Regions from separate parts of the Pseudomonas sp. AC463 genome, predicted to be linked through region 1. Evidence: riboswitches for the same ligand, from Rfam matches in the RefSeq annotation. Region 1 holds a riboswitch; each other region holds the start of a gene.
The links. A riboswitch is a leader RNA that binds a small molecule or an ion and turns the genes downstream of it on or off. The one in region 1 is predicted to bind cobalamin.

Region 2: it holds a riboswitch for cobalamin, as region 1 does, so the genes downstream of both, cobO (cob(I)yrinic acid a,c-diamide adenosyltransferase) here and cobW (cobalamin biosynthesis protein CobW) in region 1, are expected to answer to the same signal.
Region 3: it holds a riboswitch for cobalamin, as region 1 does, so the genes downstream of both, AC0IYH_RS22780 (ABC transporter substrate-binding protein) here and cobW (cobalamin biosynthesis protein CobW) in region 1, are expected to answer to the same signal.

The regions. Positions count from the first base shown of each region.
Region 1 covers NZ_CEEDDZ010000008.1:111,497-118,618, reverse strand. Annotated here, with positions in the region: gene AC0IYH_RS12245 (ATP-binding protein) at 1-504, opposite strand, end outside; gene cobN (cobaltochelatase subunit CobN) at 504-4,265, opposite strand; gene cobW (cobalamin biosynthesis protein CobW) at 4,269-5,330, opposite strand; cobalamin riboswitch at 5,424-5,623, opposite strand; cobalamin riboswitch at 5,666-5,880, shown strand; gene AC0IYH_RS12230 (CbtB domain-containing protein) at 5,977-6,165, shown strand; gene AC0IYH_RS12225 (CbtA family protein) at 6,177-6,881, shown strand; gene AC0IYH_RS12220 (cobalamin biosynthesis protein) at 6,878-7,122, shown strand, end outside.
Region 2 covers NZ_CEEDDZ010000002.1:333,715-340,836, forward strand. Annotated here, with positions in the region: gene hda (DnaA regulatory inactivator Hda) at 1-166, shown strand, start outside; gene AC0IYH_RS03725 (NlpC/P60 family protein) at 376-1,005, shown strand; gene AC0IYH_RS03730 (C40 family peptidase) at 1,150-1,689, shown strand; cobalamin riboswitch at 1,762-1,997, shown strand; gene cobO (cob(I)yrinic acid a,c-diamide adenosyltransferase) at 2,076-2,687, shown strand; gene AC0IYH_RS03740 (cobyrinate a,c-diamide synthase) at 2,684-4,081, shown strand; gene bluB (5,6-dimethylbenzimidazole synthase) at 4,078-4,728, shown strand; gene cbiB (adenosylcobinamide-phosphate synthase CbiB) at 4,725-5,633, shown strand; gene cobD (threonine-phosphate decarboxylase CobD) at 5,626-6,615, shown strand; gene AC0IYH_RS03760 (cobyric acid synthase) at 6,612-7,122, shown strand, end outside.
Region 3 covers NZ_CEEDDZ010000020.1:5,763-12,884, reverse strand. Annotated here, with positions in the region: gene AC0IYH_RS22800 (GNAT family N-acetyltransferase) at 1-299, shown strand, start outside; gene AC0IYH_RS22795 (GNAT family N-acetyltransferase) at 296-784, shown strand; gene AC0IYH_RS22790 (ABC transporter ATP-binding protein) at 836-1,600, opposite strand; gene AC0IYH_RS22785 (FecCD family ABC transporter permease) at 1,597-2,601, opposite strand; gene AC0IYH_RS22780 (ABC transporter substrate-binding protein) at 2,598-3,608, opposite strand; cobalamin riboswitch at 3,724-3,917, opposite strand; gene AC0IYH_RS22775 (hypothetical protein) at 4,022-4,465, shown strand; gene AC0IYH_RS22770 (aldehyde dehydrogenase family protein) at 4,546-5,937, opposite strand; gene ptrR (putrescine utilization regulator PtrR) at 6,041-6,913, shown strand; gene AC0IYH_RS22760 (hypothetical protein) at 6,910-7,119, opposite strand.

The DNA.
Region 1 (7,122 bases):
CGCCACATTGAAGCCGAAGCGGTCGAGCAACTGCGGGCGCAACTCGCCCTCCTCCGGGTTCATGGTGCCGATCAGCACAAAGCGCGCCGAATGCCGGTGGGAGATGCCATCGCGTTCGATCAGGTTGGTGCCGCTGGCGGCCACGTCGAGCAGCAGGTCCACCAGGTGGTCCGCCAGCAAGTTGACCTCGTCCACGTACAGCACGCCGCCATCCGCCTTGGCCAGCACGCCCGCGGAAAACTGCGCGCGGCCCTCGCCAAGTGCGGCGTCCAGGTCCAGCGTACCCACAAGACGCTCTTCGGTGGCGCCCAACGGCAAGGTGACAAACTGGCCGCTGGCCAACAGGTCGGCCAGGCCACGGGCCAGGGTCGACTTGGCCATGCCGCGCGGGCCTTCGATCAGCACGCCGCCGATCTTCGGGTCGATGGCGGTCAGGCACAGCGCCAGTTTCAGGTCATCGGCGCCGACCACGGCGGACAGCGGAAAATGGGGAATATCAGTCATCAACTGTCTTCTTCTATATCCAGCAACAGGTTTTCCAGCGCCTCGCGATACGCGCCCGGTTCCTGCCACAGGCCGCGCTGCTGGGCTTCGAGCATGCGCTCGGCCATATCGCGCAGCGCCGCCGGGTTGTGCTGTTGCACAAAGGCGCGGGTGTCGGGGTCGAGCAGGTAGGCGTCGGCGAGCAAGGCGTATTGGTGATCGTCGATCAGCGCGGTGGTGGCGTCGAACGCGAACAGATTGTCCACGGTCGCGGCCATTTCGAACGCGCCTTTATAGCCATGGCGCTTCACGCCGTCGATCCACTTGGGGTTGGCGGCGCGGGAACGCATCACCCGGTTCAGCTCTTCCTTCAAGGTGCGGATCTTCGGCAGGTCGGGCTGGCTATGGTCGCCGTGGTAGCTGGCGGCTTTTTCGCCGCTCAGGGTTTCCACGGCGGCGAGCATGCCGCCCTGGAATTGGTAGTAGTCGTTCGAGTCGAGCAAGTCGTGCTCGCGGTTGTCCTGGTTCTGCAGCACCGCTTGCACCTGGCTCAGGCGCTGGGCGAATTGTTCGCGGGCGGCGGTGCCCTCATCGGAACCGCCGTAGGCATAGCCGCCCCAGTTCAGGTAGAGCTCGGCCAAGTCCTCGCGGCTCTGCCACAAGCGCCCGTCAATCGCGCCCTGCACGCCCGCGCCGTAGGCACCGGGCTTGGCGCCGAAAATGCGCCAGCCAGCCTGCTTGGCTGCCGCCTCTTCATCCAGGCCGGACTTGAGCAGCGCCTCGCGCTCGCTGCGCACCTTGGCGGCCAGTGGGTTCATGTCGTCCGGCTCATCCAGGGCCGCCACCGCTTGCACCGCCGCGTCAAACAGGCGGATCAGGTTGGCGAAGGCATCGCGGAAGAAGCCGGACACGCGCAAGGTCACGTCCACACGCGGGCGGTCGAGCAAGCTGACCGGCAGGATCTCGAAGTCGTCCACCCGCTGGCTGCCCGTGGCCCACACCGGGCGCACGCCCATCAGCGCCATGGCTTGGGCTATGTCGTCACCGCCGGTGCGCATGGTCGCCGTGCCCCATACCGACAGGCCAAGCTGGCGCAGGTGGTCGCCGTGGTCCTGCAAGTGGCGCTCAAGAATCAGGTTGGCCGACTGGAAGCCGATGCGCCAGGCGGTGGTGGTCGGCAGGTTGCGCACATCCACGCTGAAGAAATTGCGCCCGGTGGGCAACACGTCCAAACGCCCACGACTCGGCGCGCCGCTCGGCCCCGCCGGCACGAAACGACCGCTCAAGGCATCGAGCAAACCACGCATTTCCGCCGGGCCGCAGGCATCCAGGCGTGGCGCCACGACGATGCGCAGGCTTTCGATCACCGCTTTCACATCTTCCCAGCCAGGTTCTTCCAACTGTTCCACCGGGCCTTCCAATGCCTGCTCGATCAAGCGCGCGGCATACAACTCCAGGCGTTCGCGGGTATCGCCGGCGGTGCGCCACAGCTGCGCGTCAATCTGTTGCAACACGGCGGGGCGACGCCCGGTCCAGGGTTCGGCGAGGGCGCAATCGAGCGGATCAAACCCCAGCTCAAACGCCTTGGCCAATACCCGCAGCAGGCTCGATTGCGGGCCACGCCCGTCGCCACGCGGGATGCGCAGCAAGGCCAGCAAGGTGTCGATACGCAGACGGCCCTCGGGGGATTCGCCGAAAATATGCAGGCCGTCGCGGATCTGCGATTCCTTCAAATCACACAGGTAGGTGTCGAGGCGCGGCAGCCACACGGCGGCATCGGCGTCGTTGTCCAGCTCCAGCTCCTGGTCGATGCGAGTTTCGCGCACCAGCTTGAGGATGTCTTTCTGCAGCTCCAGGGCGCGGCGTGGGTCGAGCAATTGGGCTTCGTAATACTCGTCCGCCAACAGCTCCAGGTTACGCAGCGGGCCGTAGGTTTCGGCACGGGTCAGTGGCGGCATCAAGTGATCGATAATCACCGCCTGGGTACGGCGCTTGGCCTGGGCGCCCTCGCCCGGGTCGTTGACGATGAACGGGTAGATATTCGGCAGCGGCCCGAGCAGCGCATCCGGCCAGCAGTTTTCCGACAGGCCCACGCCCTTGCCCGGCAGCCACTCGAGGTTGCCGTGCTTGCCGACATGGATCACGCCATGGGCGCCGTAGGTGTGGCGCAACCAGAAGTAGAACGCCAGGTAGCCGTGGGGCGGCACCAGGTCCGGGTCGTGGTACACCGCGCTGTGGTCCACCTGATAACCGCGCGCCGGCTGGATGCCGACAAAGGTCAGGCCCAGGCGCAGGCCGGCGATCATCAGGCGGCCGTCGCGAAACATCGGGTCGTTATGCGGTGTGCCCCAGCGCGCCAGCACGGCCTGTTGGTTGGCCGGCGGCAGGCGCTGGAACAGCGTCTGGTAGTCGTCCAGCGTCATGCTTTGATGGCAAGGGCGCAGGTCGAGGCTGTCGAGGTCGTTGGTCACGCCGCCGAGCAGGTCGTGGATCAATGCAGTGCCGCTGTCGGGCAGTGCGTCCGGCAGCGGGTAACCTTCGGCCTGCAGCGCACGCAGGATATTCAGCGCGGCCGCCGGCGTATCCAGGCCCACGCCGTTGCCGATGCGGCCGTCGCGGGTCGGGTAGTTGGCGAGGATCAGCGCGATGCGTTTATCCGCATTCGGCACCCGCGCCAGCTCGACCCAGCGTCGCGCCAGTTCGGCGACAAAATCCATGCGCTCCGGCGCGGCGCGGTAGCACACCACGTCCGACTGGCTGCGCTCGCTGCGCCAGGCCAGGTCCTTGAAGCTGATCGGCCGGCTGATAATGCGCCCGTCCAGCTCCGGCAAGGCAATGTGCATCGCCAGGTCGCGCGGGCCAAGGCCCTGCTCGCTGGCCTCCCAGCCAGGCTGGTTGTCCTGGGCGCAGATCGCCTGGATTACCGGGATATTGCGCCGAAACGGCCGCAAGTGCGGCGCTTCGGGGCTCGATTGGGCAAACCCGGTGGTGTTCAGAATCACCGCCGCGCCGACTTCATCCAGCAGGTCCTCGACCACCGTCAGGCAGCCGGGCTCTTTCAAACTGGCCACCGCCATCGGCAACGGGTTAAGACCCGCCGCCTGCAAGCGCTGGCAGAACACGTCGATAAAGCCGGTGTTGGCCGCCTGCAAGTGCGAGCGGTAGAACAACACCGCCGCCACCGGCCAGTCGGCGTGCCAATCCGCCTGCCAGTCGTTCAGGCGCGCGTTGGCTTTATGCGGGTGATAGATCGCGGTGCGCGGCAGGGTCTGCGGCTCGGCCCAAGCGTAGTCGCGGCCCAGATGGCTGCTTGCGAGGCAGCGATAGAAATCCAGCGCATTGCTTAAGCCGCCCTGGCGCAGGAAGTGCCACAGACGGTCACGCGCCTCGACGCCGACGGTGCTCAGGCCGCTCAGCTCCGGATCGGGGCGATCATCCCCCGGCACCAGGATCAGTTGCACGCCACGCTCGGCCAACTCCACCAGGCGCTCGATACCGTAACGCCAATAACCGATGCCGCCATGCAGCGAGATCAGGATGACCTTGGCGTGGCGCAGCACTTCATCGACGTACAGGTCGACCGAGGCGTGGTTCTGCACCTGCATAGGGTTGGCCAGGCGAAAACTCGGGAAGTCGTCGGGCAACTGCCGGGCTGCTTCCGCCAGCAGCGCCAGGCTGGAGTCGCCGCTGCACAGGATCACCAGCTCGGCGGGGGTTTGTCCAAGGTCGGCAATATTGTCGTCCGAGACGAAACCACCGGGCTGAGTCCTGAGCAGGTGCATGGGTTAAACGCTGAGGGCTGCGCGCAATTGCGCTTCGAGGCCGGCTGCGTCCAGCTCCTGGCCGATCAGCACCAGGCGGGTGATGCGCGCTTCGTCGGCGCCCCAGGCACGGTCGAAGTGCTTGTCGAAGCGCGTGCCCACGCCCTGGATCAGCAGGCGCATCGGCTTGTTCGGGATGGCGGCGAAACCTTTGACACGCAGAATGCCGTGTTGCACCACCAGTTGGGTCAGGGCGTCGAGCAGCAGGGCTTCGTCGGCTTGGGGCAGATCGATGGAGATGGAGTCGAAGGCGTCGTGATCGTGGTCGTCTTCACCTTCGTGGTGATGATCATGATGGCTGTGGCGCCCGTCGATGTGTTCCTCGGAGCCGGCGCCCAGGCCGATCAGCACGTCCAGCGGCAGGCGACCGCTGCTGGCTTCGATGATCTTCACCGCTGGCGGCAGCTCTTCGGCGACTTCCAGGCGCACACGGGCCAGGTCTTCCGGGCTGATCAGGTCGGATTTGTTCAGGATCACCAGGTCGGCGCTGGCCAGTTGGTCGGCGAACAGTTCGTGCAGCGGCGACTCGTGGTCCAGGTTCGGGTCGAGTTTGCGCATGGCGTCGACCTGGTCGGGGAAGGCGGCAAAGGTGCCGGCGGCCACGGCCGGGCTGTCGACCACGGTGATCACCGCGTCAACCGTGCAGGCGCTGCGGATTTCCGGCCACTGGAAGGCTTGCACCAACGGTTTTGGCAGGGCCAGGCCGGAGGTTTCGATAAGGATATGGTCAAGGTCGCCACGGCGGGCAACCAGTTCGCGCATCACCGGGAAGAACTCTTCCTGCACGGTGCAGCACAGGCAGCCATTGGCCAACTCGTACACGCGGCCATTGGCCTCTTCCTCGGTGCAACCGATGGAGCACTGCTTGAGGATTTCACCGTCGATGCCCAGCTCGCCGAACTCGTTGACGATCACGGCAATGCGACGGCCCTGGGCGTTGTCGAGCATATGGCGCAGCAAGGTGGTCTTGCCCGAACCGAGGAAGCCGGTAACGATGGTGACGGGGAGTTTGGCCAGTGTTTTCATCGGATGCCCTTTGGGGCGGGCATACGGGACGATAGGCCCTGCGGCGGCGCGCAGATGCGGATTTCGTCACCGGATCACCCCGCCCGGTTGAAGTAGAAAATCGGTTGCGAGGCAGGTCTCCTGGCTTGGGGCGTGCGGGTCTTGCGACCGGCGCTGGCTGCGCCTTCCCGCCTTGTCGGCAGTGGCGTGGCAGTCAGTTGAACCCTTCACAGTTGCGGGGGCAGCCGCGGCTTGAACCGCGTTCCCTTCTTAGCTTCGGCCTGGGCCGAAGAACCTCGAGGGTGCAAGGCTACAGGGGCACGCTGCATTTGACTACCGTCGCCCGCCCATGCTCTCCTACACATCTTGTTTCGGGTGCCCCTCACGGGGTGAAACGGGAAACCGGTGAGCCATGGTCTATGGTAAGTCCGGTGCTGCCCCCGCAACGGTAAGCGAGCGAAGCGTCATGGCCACTGTGCATTTGCATGGGAAGGCGATGCTTTTCTGAGGAAGGCTGTTTAACAAGTCGCCCCTCGCAAGCCCGGAGACCGGCCCGAAAAAATCAGATAACAAACCCGCGGTGGGCGGGCGCTGTTCGGAACCCTGCGTGCCTGGCTCGCGGGGTTTTCATGCGCCTGTGCACCCTGACACTCGTAAGGGACGCGCCATGTCGATCATCAGCAGCACTTCGCACTCCGCCAGCAGCACCGCCACCCTGAGCCAACGCCTGACCGCCGCCATCGGTGCGTCGATCCTCGGCGCGTGCCTGGTGTATTTCGCCGGCTTCTCGCATATCGAAGCAGTGCACAACGCTGCCCACGATACCCGCCACAGCGCCGCGTTCCCGTGCCACTGAGACCTGCCGACATGATCAAGCGTATTGCCCAAACCGCAGGGTTTACCGGCCTGCTGGCTGCCCTGTTACTGACCCTGCTGCAAAGTTTCTGGGTCGCACCGCTGATTCTGCAGGCGGAAACCTTTGAAAAAGCCCCGGCCGCCACTGAAGTGGCCCATGAACATGCCGCCGGCGCTGCCGCTCACACCCATGACGCCGAAGCCTGGGAGCCGGAAGACGGCTGGCAGCGCGTGTTGTCCACCACCGGTGGCAATCTGGTAGTCGCGGTTGGTTTTGCCCTGATGCTGGCCGGTCTCTACACCTTGCGTACGCCGACTCGCACGGCCCAGGGCCTGCTCTGGGGCCTGGCCGGTTACGCGACCTTCGTACTGGCGCCGACCCTGGGCCTGCCGCCGGAGTTGCCGGGCACCGCCGCTGCCGACCTGGCACAACGCCAGATCTGGTGGATCGGCACCGCCGCGTCTACCGCCGTCGGCATTGCGCTGCTGGTGTTTGGTCGCAACTGGCTGCTTAAAGTGCTGGGCGTGGCGATCCTGGCCGTGCCTCACGTGATCGGCGCGCCACAACCGCAAGTGCATTCGATGCTGGCGCCGGAAGCACTGGAGGCGCAGTTCAAAATTGCATCGCAACTGACCAATGTGGCGTTCTGGCTGGCCTTGGGCCTGATCAGCGCCTGGCTGTTCCGCCGCAACCGCGACGACCACTACTCGGCATGACCCTGGTGGCCGGCCTGGGCTGCCAGCGGGGTTGTGAGGTTCACACCCTGCTGGCGTTGTTTGACCGCGCCCTGGCCGAAGGCGGGATTGAGCGCCAGCGCATTACCGCGCTGGCGAGCATTGATCTGAAACAGGCTGAGCCGGGGCTGCTCGCACTGGCCGAGCGTCTGGACCTGCCCTTGCAGTGTTTCAGCGCCGAGCAATTAGCCGCGTATGAAAGCCGCTTGAGCCACAAATCGGC
Region 2 (7,122 bases), on a different contig from region 1:
GCGTCGCGGCCTGCACCTCACCGATGAAGTCGGGCACTTTATTCTCACGCGCGGCACCCGCAGCATGAGCGCATTGTTCGATTTGCTCGAACAGCTCGATCAGGCTTCCCTGCAAGCGCAAAGAAAATTGACGATCCCTTTCTTGAAAGAGACTTTGGGTTGGTAACCTGTTGAATTTGTAGGTTTCGGCATTTTACAGGCGTCAGAAAACCTGCGTTTGAGCCCGTCTGGCTACGCATTTGAAGCTAAAAATGGAATTACGGCTTAGATGTCATAGTCCAATCGCGAAGTCACATAGATCACGATTGAATTTGCAAATCGATGTGATAGTGGGCATAGTCTCGACTTCTTTACATACCAGCCACGGTCGTGCCCATGCTAAATCGCTTCGCACCCCTCGTGCCTCTCGCACTCGTTACCCTGTTGTTTGGTTGTGCCTCCCACCCTCAACAGGTGGTTGAGCAGCAAAAGCCTCAACAACAATCCCAGGCTAAATTCGTTGCAGCGCAGTCTTCCACTGTCTATGAGGAAGAAGTTGCTACGGAGAACGAACTGGCTGGCTTCGCCAGCAACAAGCCTTACCAGCTTCCAGTTCTGGCCGACAGCATCCTCGAACGCGGCATGTCCCTGATCGGTACCCGTTACCGTTTCGGCGGTACCTCCGAAGCCGGTTTCGACTGCAGCGGTTTCATCGGCTACCTGTTTCGTGAAGAAGCTGGCATGAACCTGCCACGCTCCACCCGCGAAATGATCAACGTGAAAGCACCGTTGGTCGCACGCAACAACCTCAAGCCCGGTGATCTGCTTTTCTTCAGTACTGCAGGCCGCGGTCGTGTCAGCCATGCCGGTATCTACTTGGGCGATAACCAGTTTATCCACTCCAGCAGCCGTCGCAGTGGTGGTGTCCGAGTCGACAACCTGGGCGACAGCTACTGGAGCAAAACCTTCATCGAAGCCAAGCGCGCACTCGCCATGGCCCCGACGACGGTTACCGCCAGCAAGTAAACTTAAAGTGATACTTGAAGTTTGACGTGTAAGCGCTAGAATCCCTGGACATTGTTGTAATCCGTTCGCGCGAGCTTTGCTTGCGCGTTCTGGTTTTCAGCGTTCGGCAGCGAAAGCCGCATCCAGACCAGGATTGTTCTGCACATGTCGACGTCAGCCCGCTTGATTCTCATTGTTTGCGCCGCGCTCCTCAGCGCCTGCGCAAGCCGCCCACCGCCGCCCGCTCCCGTAGCGGTCAAGCCCAAGCCGGTGTTCAACTATTCCACCCAGAATTTCTCGCCTGCTGCCGAAGACGTGCTCTTCCGTGCGCTGGGCCTGGTCGGCACGCCTTACCGTTGGGGCGGCAACACGCCGGATTCGGGTTTTGATTGCAGTGGCCTGATCGGGTTCGTCTACCGTGATGCCGCCGGCATCTCCCTGCCACGCACCACCCGCGAACTGATCGTGATGCGTGCCCAGGATGTCAGTGAGCAGAACCTGCAAACCGGTGACCTGCTGTTCTTCGCCACTGGTGGCGGCTCCCAGGTCAGCCACGCGGGTATCTACGTTGGCGAAGGCCGCTTTGTGCACGCGCCGCAAACCGGCGGTACGGTGAAGCTGGACACCTTATCCAAGGCCTATTGGCAGAATGCCTACCTCAGCGCCAAGCGCGTATTGCCAGCGAACCTGGCGCGTAATCCCTAGAAAGCTGATTTATACGCGGCAAGACGGCGCAACGCCTGCTTGCCGCTTGCAGCTAGCCCCCCAACCCACTAACCTTCGCCGCTTGTTTCAGGTGCTCTGTGACCCACGGGTCGACCGAGTGAAACAGGGAAGCCGGTGAGTGAGCGCATTTGTACACAATGCTGCCGCGATCCCGGCGCTGCCCCCGCAACGGTAAATGAGAAAAAACGCTGCCTTCTGCCACTGTATCGCGCGCGATATGGGAAGGCGCAGCGTCGGCCTGCTTGCCACTCATGAGCCCGGAGACCGGCCTGAACCATTCAACAGCATCACGGTGGGCGATGCTTGGCTGTCTGTACGTTTTTTTCCTGCCCGCCGTTTTTGTTCAGCCCCAACGGAGAGCTGCCATGACCGATACCCCCGACCGCGACGAACGCCACCTGGCGCGCATGCTGCGCAAAAAAGCCGTGATCGACGAGCGCATCGCCAACTCCCCGAATGAATGCGGCCTGCTGCTGGTACTCACCGGCAACGGCAAGGGCAAAAGCAGCTCGGCGTTCGGCATGCTGGCCCGGGCCATGGGCCACGGCATGCAGTGCGGCGTGGTGCAGTTCATCAAGGGCCGCAACAGCACCGGTGAGGAGCTGTTTTTCCGCCGCTTCCCCGAGCAAGTGCGCTTCCACGTGATGGGCGAAGGGTTCACCTGGGAAACCCAGGACCGCCAGCGCGACATCGCCGCCGCCGAAGCCGCCTGGGCGGTGTCCCGCGAGCTGCTGCAAGACCCGTCCATTGGCCTGGTCGTGCTGGATGAACTGAACATCGCCCTCAAGCACGGCTACCTCGACCTCGACCAGGTGCTCAGCGACCTGCAAGCCCGCCCACCCATGCAGCACGTGGTGGTCACCGGCCGTGGCGCCAAGCCTGAGTTGATCGAAATGGGCGACACCGTCACCGAAATGGGCATGCTCAAGCACGCCTTCCAGGCCGGTATCAAGGCACAGAAGGGCGTCGAACTTTGAACGAGCCCCGTCATTGCCCGGCCGTGTTGATCGCCGCACCGGCGTCCGGCCAGGGCAAAACCACCGTCACCGCTGCGCTGGCCCGGTTGCATCGCAACCTGGGGCGCAAGGTGCGTGTGTTCAAGTGCGGCCCGGACTTCCTCGACCCGATGATCCATGAGCGTGCCAGCGGCGCGCCGGTGTATCAGTTGGACATGTGGATGGTGGGCGAGCAGGAAAGTCGTCGCCTGTTGTGGGAAGCGGCGGGGGAAGCCGACCTGATCCTGATCGAAGGCGTGATGGGCCTGTTCGACGGCACGCCGTCCAGCGCCGACCTGGCGCGCCACTTTGGCGTGCCGGTGTTGGGCGTGATCGACGGCACCGCTATGGCCCAGACCTTCGGCGCTCTGGCCCTGGGCCTGGCGCGTTACCAGCCGGACCTGCCATTCGCCGGCGTGCTGGCCAATCGCGTCGGCACCCTGCGCCATGCGCAATTGCTCGAAGGCAGTCTCACCGAAGGTCTGCGCTGGTACGGCGCGCTGTCCCGTGAAACCGGGATTGAACTGCCCAGCCGCCACCTCGGCCTGGTGCAGGCCAGCGAACTGAATGATCTCGACGTGCGCCTGGACGCCGCCGCCCAAGCCTTGGGCAGTAGTTGCGAAGTCGCTTTGCCGCCACCAGTGACCTTCGCCGCGCCGCAAGTGATCGACGCCGAACCGTTGCTGGCCGGGGTGCGTATTGCCGTCGCCCGCGACGAGGCCTTCGCCTTTACCTACGGCGCCAGCCTCGACCTGCTGCGGGCGATGGGCGCCGAGCTGAAATTCTTTTCTCCGATCCATGATCGCGAATTGCCTGACGCAGACAGCCTCTATCTGCCCGGCGGTTACCCGGAACTGCACCACGTCGCGCTGTCGGAAAACACCCCGATGCTCGACGCCATCCGTGCCCATCACGCCGCCGGCAAGCCTTTGCTCGCCGAGTGTGGCGGCATGCTTTACCTGCTCGATTCGCTCACCGACGTCGACGGCACCCGTGCCGAACTGGTCGGCCTGCTGCAGGGCGACGCCGTGATGCAAAAGAAACTCGCGGCGCTGGCCCTGCAAAATGTCGATCTGCCGGAGGGCACGTTGCGCGGGCATACCTATCACCATTCGTTGACCACGACGGAATGGGAGCCGATTGCTCGCGGCCTGAGCCCCAATGGTGGGCGCGGCGCCGAAGCGGTGTATCGGCAGGGGCGCATGACGGCTTCCTATGTGCACTTTTATTTTCCGTCCAACCCTGCTGCCGTTGCCGCACTTTTTGCGCCGAACCCTGAGTTCGCCATCGGGGGCAAGTCGAATCGTCGCACCGCCCCTCCCACAGTTGACCGTGTTCCAAATGTGGGAGGGGGCTTGCCCTCGATGAGGCCATGACCGACAACGCCTTCCCCGAGGCCGACCGCCAGGCCGTCTACCGCGCCATCGCCGAACGCCGCGACATGCGCCACTTCAGCGGCGGCACGGTCGCCCCCGAATTGCTGCACCGCCTGCTCCAGGCCGCACACCAGGCCCCCAGCGTGGGCCTGATGCAACCGTGGCGCTTCATCCGCATCAGCGACCGCCACCTGCGTGGGCAGATTCAGCAACTGGTGGAAGAAGAGCGCGTACGCACCGCCGAGGCCTTGGGCGAACGCTCCGACGAATTCATGAAGCTCAAGGTCGAAGGCATCCACGATTGCGCCGAAGTGCTGGTGGCGGCGCTGATGGATGATCGCGAGCGGCATATCTTCGGGCGCCGCACCTTGCCGGAAATGGACATGGCCTCGCTGTCCTGCGCGATCCAGAACCTGTGGCTGGCGGCGCGCGTCGAGGGGCTGGGCATGGGCTGGGTCTCGCTGTTCGAGCCCCAGGCTCTGGCCGACCTGCTGGGCCTGCCGCCTGGCGCCAAACCCCTGGCCGTGTTGTGCCTGGGGCCCGTCGCCGAGTTCTATCCGGCACCGATGTTGCAGCTCGAAGGCTGGACCGAACCGCGGCCGCTGAGTGACATGTTGTATGAAAATGTGTGGGGAGTGAGTCAATGAGTGTGGCCTTGCTGTGTGTCGCGGCGGTGGCGCTGGATGCGCTGCTGGGCGAACCCAGGCGCTGGCATCCGCTGGTAGCGTTCGGTAATTTTGCCGGGCGTATCGAGCAGCGTTTCAACAGCGGTGGCCGTGGCTGGCGCAGCCACGGCGTGACTGCATGGTTTATCGCCGTGGTGCCGCTGACCCTGCTGGCTACCGCGTTGTCGTGGGCGCCGTATATCGGCTGGGTGCTGGAGATTATCGCGTTGTACTTGGCGCTGGGCATGCGCAGCCTCGGCGAACACGTGATTCCGGTGGCCCAGGCGTTGCGCAGCGATGACCTGGAGGAGGCGCGCAAGCGTGTGAGCTACCTGGTCAGCCGCCAGACCAGCGAGCTGGACCGCACCGAAGTCGCCCGCGCCGCCACCGAATCGGTGCTGGAAAACGGCAGCGACGCGGTGTTCGCGGCGATTTTCTGGTTTGTGGTCGCCGGCGTGCCGGGCGTGGTGCTCTACCGCCTGAGCAATACCCTGGATGCCATGTGGGGTTATCGCAACGAACGCTTCGAACGCTTCGGCTGGGCCGCAGCAAAAATCGACGATGTGCTGAACTACATTCCTGCACGCCTGGTGGCGTTGACCTACGTCGTCTTGGGCAATACTCGCCTCGCCCTCAAATGCTGGCGCACCCAGGGCCCGACCTGGGACAGCCCCAACGCCGGCCCGGTGATGGCAGCCGGTGCAGGCGCGCTGGGCGTGGAGCTTGGCGGTGCCGCGATTTACCACGGCGAAGTGCACCAACGCCCTCAGTTGGGCGAAGGCCCGGCGGCGGATGCCGATTCCATCGACCGGGGCTGGCAACTGGTGCAGCGCGGCGTATGGTTGTGGCTGCTGATCCTATGTGCGGGGGCGCAATTCTATGCTTGAACACGGTGGCCGGTTGCGCAAGGCGGCGCTCCAGTACGGGATTGCCGAGGCGGATTGGTTGGACCTGTCCAGCGGCCTCGCGCCCTGGCCGTGGCCGATCCCCGAGATTCCGCTGCGGGCCTGGGCACGCTTGCCCGAAACCGACGACGGCCTGGAGCAGGCCGCCAGCGAGTATTACGGCGCTGCGCATCTGTTGCCGGTGCCCGGCTCCCAGGCGGCGATCCAGTTGCTGCCGCGCCTGCGCCGGGCCGGCAAGGTCGGCGTGCTGTCGCCGTGCTACGCCGAGCACGCCGAAGCTTGGCGTCGCGCCGGTTACGTGGTGCGCGAAGTGCAGGAGCAGGAGGTCGATTTCTTCCTCGACAGCCTCGATGTGCTGGTGGTGGTCAACCCCAACAACCCCACCGGCCTGAGCCTGAGCCCGCAACGCCTGCTCGACTGGCACACGCGGCTGGCCCAGCGCGGCGGCTGGCTGGTGGTGGATGAAGCCTTCATGGACGTGACCCCGCAGCTGAGCCTGGCCGGCCAGGCCCATCAGGTCGGCCTGATTGTGCTGCGTTCGTTCGGCAAGTTTTTCGGCCTGGCCGGTGTGCGCCTGGGCTTTGTGCTGGCCGAACGCAGGCTGCTCAAGTTGCTCGCCGAACAGGTCGGGCCGTGGGCGGTCGGCGGGCCGACGCGGGTGCTGGGCCAGGTGTGCCTGCGCGACACCGCGGGGCATGCGCAGCAACGTGCGCGCTGCATCGAAGCCGGCCAGCGCCTGTACGCCTTGCTTGAACGCCATGGTTTTCAGCCGCAGGGCGGCTGCGCGTTGTTCCAATGGCTGATCACGCCGCACGCCGAGCGCATGCATGAATTCATGGCCCAGCGCGGCATCCTGTTGCGCCTGTTTGCCCACGACAGCAGCCTGCGTTTCGGCCTGCCCGACACCGACGCCGACTGGCAGCGCCTCGACGCCGCTTTGGCGGCCTACAAGGAAGCGGTATGAGTACGCTGATGGTGCAAGGCACCACCTCCGACGCCGGTAAAAGCACCCTGGTGACCGCGCTGTGCCGTTGGCTGGTGCGCCAGGGCGTGGCGGTGGCGCCGTTCAAGCCGCAGAACATGGCGCTCAACAGCGCCGTGACCGCCGAGGGCGGCGAAATCGGTCGCGCCCAGGCGGTGCAGGCCCAGGCGGCCAACCTCGCGCCGCACACCGACATGAACCCGGTGCTGCTCAAGCCCAACAGCGACACCGGCTCCCAGGTGATCATCCACGGCCGCGCCGTCACCAGCATGAACGCGGTGGCCTATCACGACTACAAAGCCATCGCGATGCAGGCGGTACTGGCCTCTCACGCGCGGTTGAGCGCGGCCTACCCGGTGGTGGTGGTCGAGGGCGCGGGGTCGCCGGCGGAGATCAATCTACGCGCCAATGACATCGCCAATATGGGCTTTGCCGAGGCGGTGGATTGCCCGGTGCTGTTGATCGCCGATATCAATCGCGGTGGGGTGT
Region 3 (7,122 bases), on a different contig from region 1:
TCGAGCGCCTGAGCGTGGCGATGCTGGGCGCGCAGTTCGCCGGTTATTCGCTGTGGATGCCAGAGGACAGTTTCGCCGAGCTGTGTACCATTAATGTCGGCGAAGCTTACCGGCGCAACGGGATCGGTCGCGCGCTGCTGGATGCGTTTACGGTGTCGGCGGGGCAGGCGGGGTTCAGGCATTTGAGTTTGAGCGTGCGCCCGGATAACCCGGCGCGGCTTATGTACGAGGCGGCTGGCTTTGCCCAGGTCGGGACTGGCGCCAATGGTTACTTTCGCTATGAGCGTAAAAGCGCATGATTGATATCCAGCCGGTCACGGCCGCTGACATCCCGGATGTACTTACCTTTGTCCTTGAAGCCCGCGCGCAGTTATTCCCCAAGCTGAGTGCCGCCGGTATGCCTGCGGATCTGGCGGACTTCGAAGCTGTTTACCTGCAAGGCGACGGGCAGTTTCTGCTAGCGCACGAGGGTGATCGGATCGTTGCGGCCATCGGCTATCTGCCCTACGACGGGCGTTTTTCCCAGTTGGATTACTCGGGCCGCAAGACGGTGGAAGTGGTGCGGTTATTTGTGCTGCCGGCGTTTCGTCGTTTTGGGTTGGCGGGTAGGTTGTATCTTGCGCTGGAAGCGCTGGCGCGGGCGGATGGGGTAGAGGTGGTGTACCTGCATACCCACCCGTTTTTGCCGGGGGCGATTGATTTCTGGGTGCGGCAGGGTTTTGAGATTGTCGATATCGAAGCCGACCCGGTGTGGCAGACCACCCACATGCACAAGCCGATTTAGATCCGAAGGTGGGAGGGGGCTTGCCCTCTCCCACATTTGAATTTTGGTGGGTCAGTTGGAGCGCAAGCGCAGGATTTGCGCGCCGTCGAACGGGTCCGTCAGGTAGTGCGCCTGCACGCCGAACGTGTCCTGCAGCCGCTGCGGTGTCAACACTTCCAATGGCTTGCCCAACGCCACCAACCGCCCACGATCCAGCACGGCCAGGCGGTCGCAGGTCAGGGCCTGGTTAAGGTCGTGCAGGGCAATCAAGGTGGTCACCGGCAGGGCTTGCACACCTTTTAATATCGCCAGTTGATGCTGGATATCCAGGTGATTGGTCGGCTCGTCCAGCAACAGAATCTGCGGCCGTTGCGCCAGCGCGCGGGCGATGTGTACACGTTGGCGTTCGCCGCCGGAAAGGCTGCGCCAGGCCCGTGCGCTCAGGTGAGTGGCGTCTACGTCGTGCAGGGCCTGGCGCACGATGGCGTCGTCTTCGCCGGACCATGGGCTCAGCGCCGACAGCCATGGCGTGCGGCCCAGCGCCACGGCGTCGAACACGCGGATGGCGTCGTCGGTGTCGGCTTGTTGCTCCACCACGGCCAACTGTTGCGCGATGGCGCGGCGTGACAGCGTGCCCAAACGCTTCCCCCCAAGCCGCACTTCACCCGATGCCGGCGCACGCAGGCCGGCGAGCAGCTTGAGCAAGGTGGATTTACCGGAGCCGTTCGGCCCGACAATCCCCAGGGTTTCCCCCAACTGAACCTCAAGGTGAATATCGCAAAGCAACTCGGCCTCACGCACCTTGAAGCCCAGGCCGGCGCAACTGAGTACGCTCATCGGGCATTCCTCCGGCCGATCAGAATCAAGGCAAACACCGGCGCGCCGACCAGGGCAGTGACCACCCCCACCGGAATCACCTGGCCCTTGATCAGCGTGCGCGACAGCACATCCGCCGCAATCAGGAACAACGCACCGCCCAACGCGCTGGCCGGCAGCAGGCGTGAGTGCCCGGTGCCGAGCAGCAGGCGCACGGCGTGGGGGATCACCAGGCCGACAAAGCCGATGGAGCCGACAATCGACACCATCACCGCCGTGACCAGCGCCGCGCAGCCCACCAGCACAAACTGCACGCGGCGCACCGGGATGCCCAGCGACGCCGCCGAGTCGCTGCCGAAGGTGAACGCGTCGAGCGCCCGCCGGTGCCACAGGCACACCGCCAAGCCCACCACCGCCACCGGCACCGCCAGCCACACCGAGGGCCAGCGCACGCCGCTGAGGTTGCCGAGCAGCCAGAACATGATGCCGCGTGCCTGTTCGGAACTGGCCGATTTGGTGATCAGGAATGCGGTGAGTGCATTGAACAGCTGCGAGCCGGCGATGCCCGCGAGGATGATCTGGCCGGTGCCGCTCACGGAACCGCTGGCCCGCGCGAGCAGGATCACCAGGGCAAACGCCGCCATGGCGCCGACAAACGCGCCCGCCGACAACGAGATCAAACCGCCACCCACGCCCATCAGCGCCACCAACACCGCGCCGGTCGAGGCGCCGGCGCTGATGCCCAGCAGGTAGGGGTCGGCCAACGGGTTGCGCAGCAACGACTGCAAAATTACTCCGCACGTCGCCAAGCCAGCGCCACACGCGGCGGCGACCAGGGCGCGGGTCAGGCGGTAATTCCACACTACGCCTTCGTCGATGGGGTCGAGCACGTAGCCGGCGCCCCACAGTTTGTTGGCGAGCACCTGCACCACCACCTGCGGCGAGATCGACGTTTCGCCGATGGCCACGCCGGCAAGCACGGCGGTGAGCAGCAGGGCCAGGGCAAGAAGAGGGCGCATCATTTCGGCAGGTCGTAGCCGTCGATGGCCGTGGCCAGTTGTTCAAGGCCGTCGAACATGCGGATGCTGGCCTGCAGCGCCAGGGCGTCGAGGATGATGATGCGGTTGTTTTTCACCGCGTCCATGTTGCGGGTCACCGGGTCGCTGCGCAGGAAGGCGAGTTTCTTTTCATGGTCGTCGGCGGGGTAGCGGCGGCGGTCCATGCGCGCGATCACCAAAAAGGTCGGGTTGGCTTTGGCGATGGTTTCCCAGCCCACGGCGGGCCACTCTTCGTCGGACTGCACCACGTTGGTCAGGCCGAGGGTTTGCAGCATGAATTCGGGAATACCTTTGTGGCCGGCCACGTACGGGTCGCTGGCCATCTCGGAACTGGAGAACCACACCAGCGCACTCGCCTGCTTGAGGCCTTTGCTTTGCACGGTGGCGACGGACTTGGCCAGGCGTGCCTTGAGTTCGTCGTTCAGCTGTTGGCCACGGTCCTGCACGTCGAAAATCTGCGCCAGTTGGCTGATGCTTTTATAAATGGTCTCGATGCGGAACGGTTCCAGCCGCGTGCCGTCGGCGCCCACCAGGTTGTCCTTACCTTCGCAGTCGGAGGGCAGCAGGTAGGTGGGAATTTTCAACTCGTGGAATTGCTCGCGCGTGCCCACCACGCCCTGCGGGCCGACCACCCATTCCAGCTCGGCGGCCACCAGTTGCGGGCGCTTGGCGATCACGGCTTCGAAGCTCGGCTCGTTATTGGCCAGGCGTTCGATGCCGTCATTCAGGGCCTTGTATTGCGGCAAGACGTTGTTGAACCACAGCGAGGTGCCGACCACTTTGTCGCCCACGCCCAAGGCGTAAAGCATCTCGGTGGCGGCCTGGCCGATGGTCACGCTGCGCGCAGGGGCTTGCTGGAAGGTTACGTTACTGCCGCAGTTTTCCACGGTCAGCGGGTAATGAGTCGGTGCCGCGTGGGCCAGGGCACAGAAACCCAGGCCGGTGAGCAGGGCGGTAACGCGTGGCAGCATGGGGCAATCTCCGTAAAGCCGTAGGTGAAGCAGGGGCGGTACGGCTTGGAAACACACCTATGAGCGCTGCCAACCGGGCAGGGTAAAGGCGTCCTTCCCGGACACCCCGCCGGTTGGTTATCGTGCTGGGCCGGCAGGTCTCCTGACTGATGCGTCGTCGCCACGCTCCGGCCTTCCCGGGCAAGGCCCAGTGGCGTTATGGAGCAGGCTCAGCACCTACAGTTGCGGGGGCAGTTTCGATTGGCGCCGCGTGCGGCGTTTCGAATTCCCTATTAGTCCCGTTTGGGAACCGGCGCGGTATGGTAGTCGATCACGGGGTTGAACGGGAGGGGCGTGACGACAGTGGTAGCCCTGGCGGGGTGGGTCTCCTATGATGCACGCCCCATGGACAGCTTTCTCACAAGGAATACATAGTGAAATCTTTAGTCACCCTCGCCTTTATCGCCCTGCTAGCCGGTTGCGCTACCCACGGTAAATCTGAAAAGCAGATCCTGGACGAGGCCTCCACTGCGTACGTCGCGTCACTTCCACCTGGGCCGGCCAAACTGCGTTTGCGCGCAACGAAAATCCCCAGCCATGGCTTTATCGCCGACAACCTTGCGATTGCTGTGGGAGGGGGCGCGAATGCCACGCTTCTTCGGGAGGAGCTGCAGGATGCGAAAAAACTGGGTGACAACTTCTTCTTGATTATGGGCTCCAGTACCGGCGTTGACGTGGCGGTTATCGGCAACGCCGTCGAAGGGCTGGATTTGAAGGGGATGCAGATTTACTACTCGGGCACGCAGGCGCAAAAAGACAAAGTGCAGGCGGCGGTTGAGAAGACCCAGGCGCAGTTCAACTACATCAGCGCCCAATAACTTCCAGAAACACCGAGATTCAAATGTGGGAGGGGGCTTGCCCCCTCCCACATAAGCTCATTCCAGGCTAGTTGCTGGGGTTACTTACGATCCAGCCACACCGTCTGCGCATTGCAGAATTCCCGCACGCCGAAGTGCGACAGCTCACGCCCAAACCCACTCCTTTTCACCCCGCCAAACGCCACCCGAGGGTCGGACACGCTGAACGCGTTGACGAAGATCCCGCCGGTTTCCAGCTGGTTGGCGATGTCCCGTGCCTTGGCCGCGTCGGTGGTGAAGATGCTCGCGGTGAGGCCGAACTCGCTGTCGTTCGCCAGGGCCACGGCGTGGTCGGCGTCGCGGGCGGTGATGATCGAGGCCACGGGGCCGAACAGTTCCTGTTTGAACGAGGTCATCTGGTCGGTGACGTTGGCCAACACGGTCGGCGCGTAGTAGTTGCCGGCGCCTTCGACTTTATTGCCGCCCAGCAGCAGGGTCGCGCCTTCCTCCAGGGTGGCCTGGACCTGGCCGTGCAGCTCGTCACGCAGGTCGAAACGCGCCATCGGGCCGACGTAGGTGCTGGTCGACGTCGGGTCGCCCATCACCAGGGCGCGGCTGGCGTCCAGGAATTTGGCGGTAAATGCTTCCACCACACCTGCTTCGATGATCAGGCGCTTGGCGGCGGCGCAGACTTGGCCGCTGTTCTGGAAGCGACCGATCACGGCGGCCTGCACGGCGGCGTCGAGGTCGGCGTCGTTGAGCACGATAAACGGGTCGGAGCCGCCCAGTTCCAGCACGCATTTTTTCAGCGCGGCACCGGCCTGGGAGCCGATGGCGATGCCGGCGCGCACGCTGCCGGTGAGGGTCACGGCGGCGATGCGTGGGTCGGCGATGGCTTTGGACACACCGTCCTGGGTCACGTTGATCACTTCGAACAGGCCGTCAGCGAAACCGGCTTTGTGGAACGCGGCTTTCATCAGGTAGGCGCTGCCCATCACGTTCGGCGCGTGTTTGAGCACGTAAGTGTTGCCGGCGAGCATCGTCGGCACGGCGCCGCGCAGCACTTGCCACACCGGGAAGTTCCACGGCATTACGGCGAGGATCGGGCCCAGCGGGCGGTATTCGATCTGCGCGCTGCCGTTGTCCACCAGGGTCGGTTCCGGGGCGAGCATGGCCGGGCCTTGGGCGGCGTACCACTCGGCGAGCAGTGCGCATTTTTCGATTTCGGCGCGGGCCTGGGCGATGGGTTTGCCCATTTCCAGGGTGATCATCTGCGCCATCTCTTCGGCTTGCTCACGCAGGGCGGCGGCCAGGGCCAGCAGCAGTTCGGCGCGCTGGCTCACCGGCTGGCGGCGCCAGCTGCGGAACGCACCCGTGGCGCGGTCGAGGGCGGCGTCGAGTTGCGCCGTGGTTTCATAGGGGTAGCTGGCGACCGTTTCGCCCGTGGCGGGGTTGATCGACAAGGCGTGGGTCTGGTGAGAAATAGCGTTCATGGCACCGTCCGGCTGAATGAGTGGATTGGGTTCAGCCTACGGGCTTGGATGTTTTCTGGAAACTGAATAATATTAAGCAATACATTCACGATTGGAGAATGATTTGGATCTGGTCCAGCTGGAAATCTTCAAGGCCGTTGCCGAGCAAGGCAGCATCAGCGCCGCCGCACAACTGATTCATCGGGTACCGTCGAACCTGACCACGCGCATCAAGCAGCTGGAGCAGGACCTGGGCGTGGAGCTGTTTATCCGCGAGAAAAGTCGCCTGCGCCTGTCGCCGGCCGGGTGGAATTTCCTCGGCTATGCGCGGCGCATTCTCGACCTGGTGCAAGAGGCTCGCGCGACGGTGGCGGGGGAGGAGCCCCAGGGCGCGTTTGCCCTCGGCTCGCTGGAGAGCACGGCGGCGGTGCGCATTCCAGGGTTGCTGGCGGCGTATAACCAGAAGCACGCCAAGGTCGAATTGGACCTGAGCACCGGGCCCTCGGGCACCATGATCGAAGGCGTACTGTCGGGGCGCCTGACGGCTGCGTTTGTCGATGGGCCGGTGTTGCACTCGACCCTGGAAGGCGTGGCAGTGTTTGAAGAGGAAATGGTGGTAATCGCGCCGCTGCACCACGCGCCGATCAACCGCGGGCAGGATGTGAATGGCGAGAACATCTATACGTTTCGCTCGAACTGCTCGTATCGCCACCACTTCGAGCGCTGGTTCACCCAGGATGGCGCGATGCCGGGCAAGATCTTCGAGATCGAGAGTTACCACGGAATGCTCGCTTGCGTCAGCGCCGGTGCCGGCCTGGCGCTGATGCCGCGCAGCATGCTGGAAAACATGCCGGGGTTTGCGGCGGTGAGTGTGTGGCCTTTGAGCGATACGTTTCGCATCCTCAATACCTGGCTGATCTGGCGCCGGGGCACGGTGTCGCAGAGTTTGAACAGTTTTGTGAAATTGTTGGAAGAGAAGGGGTTGGCGCTGGGTTAGCCGCCAAATTGCAGGGTACCCATGGCCAGCTTGGCCATCAGTGCCGTTGCACCCAACTGCACCAGCCACAGGGCCAAACCGCCGAGGAATACACCGAGCGCGACTTGCAGCACCAAACTTTTCTGGCGTTTGGCGGGCGGTGTGCGCGGGGTGTAGTCATGCAGTTCGTCGCGGTCGGCGCGCAGGTCCAGGTCGTCGTTTCTCATAGG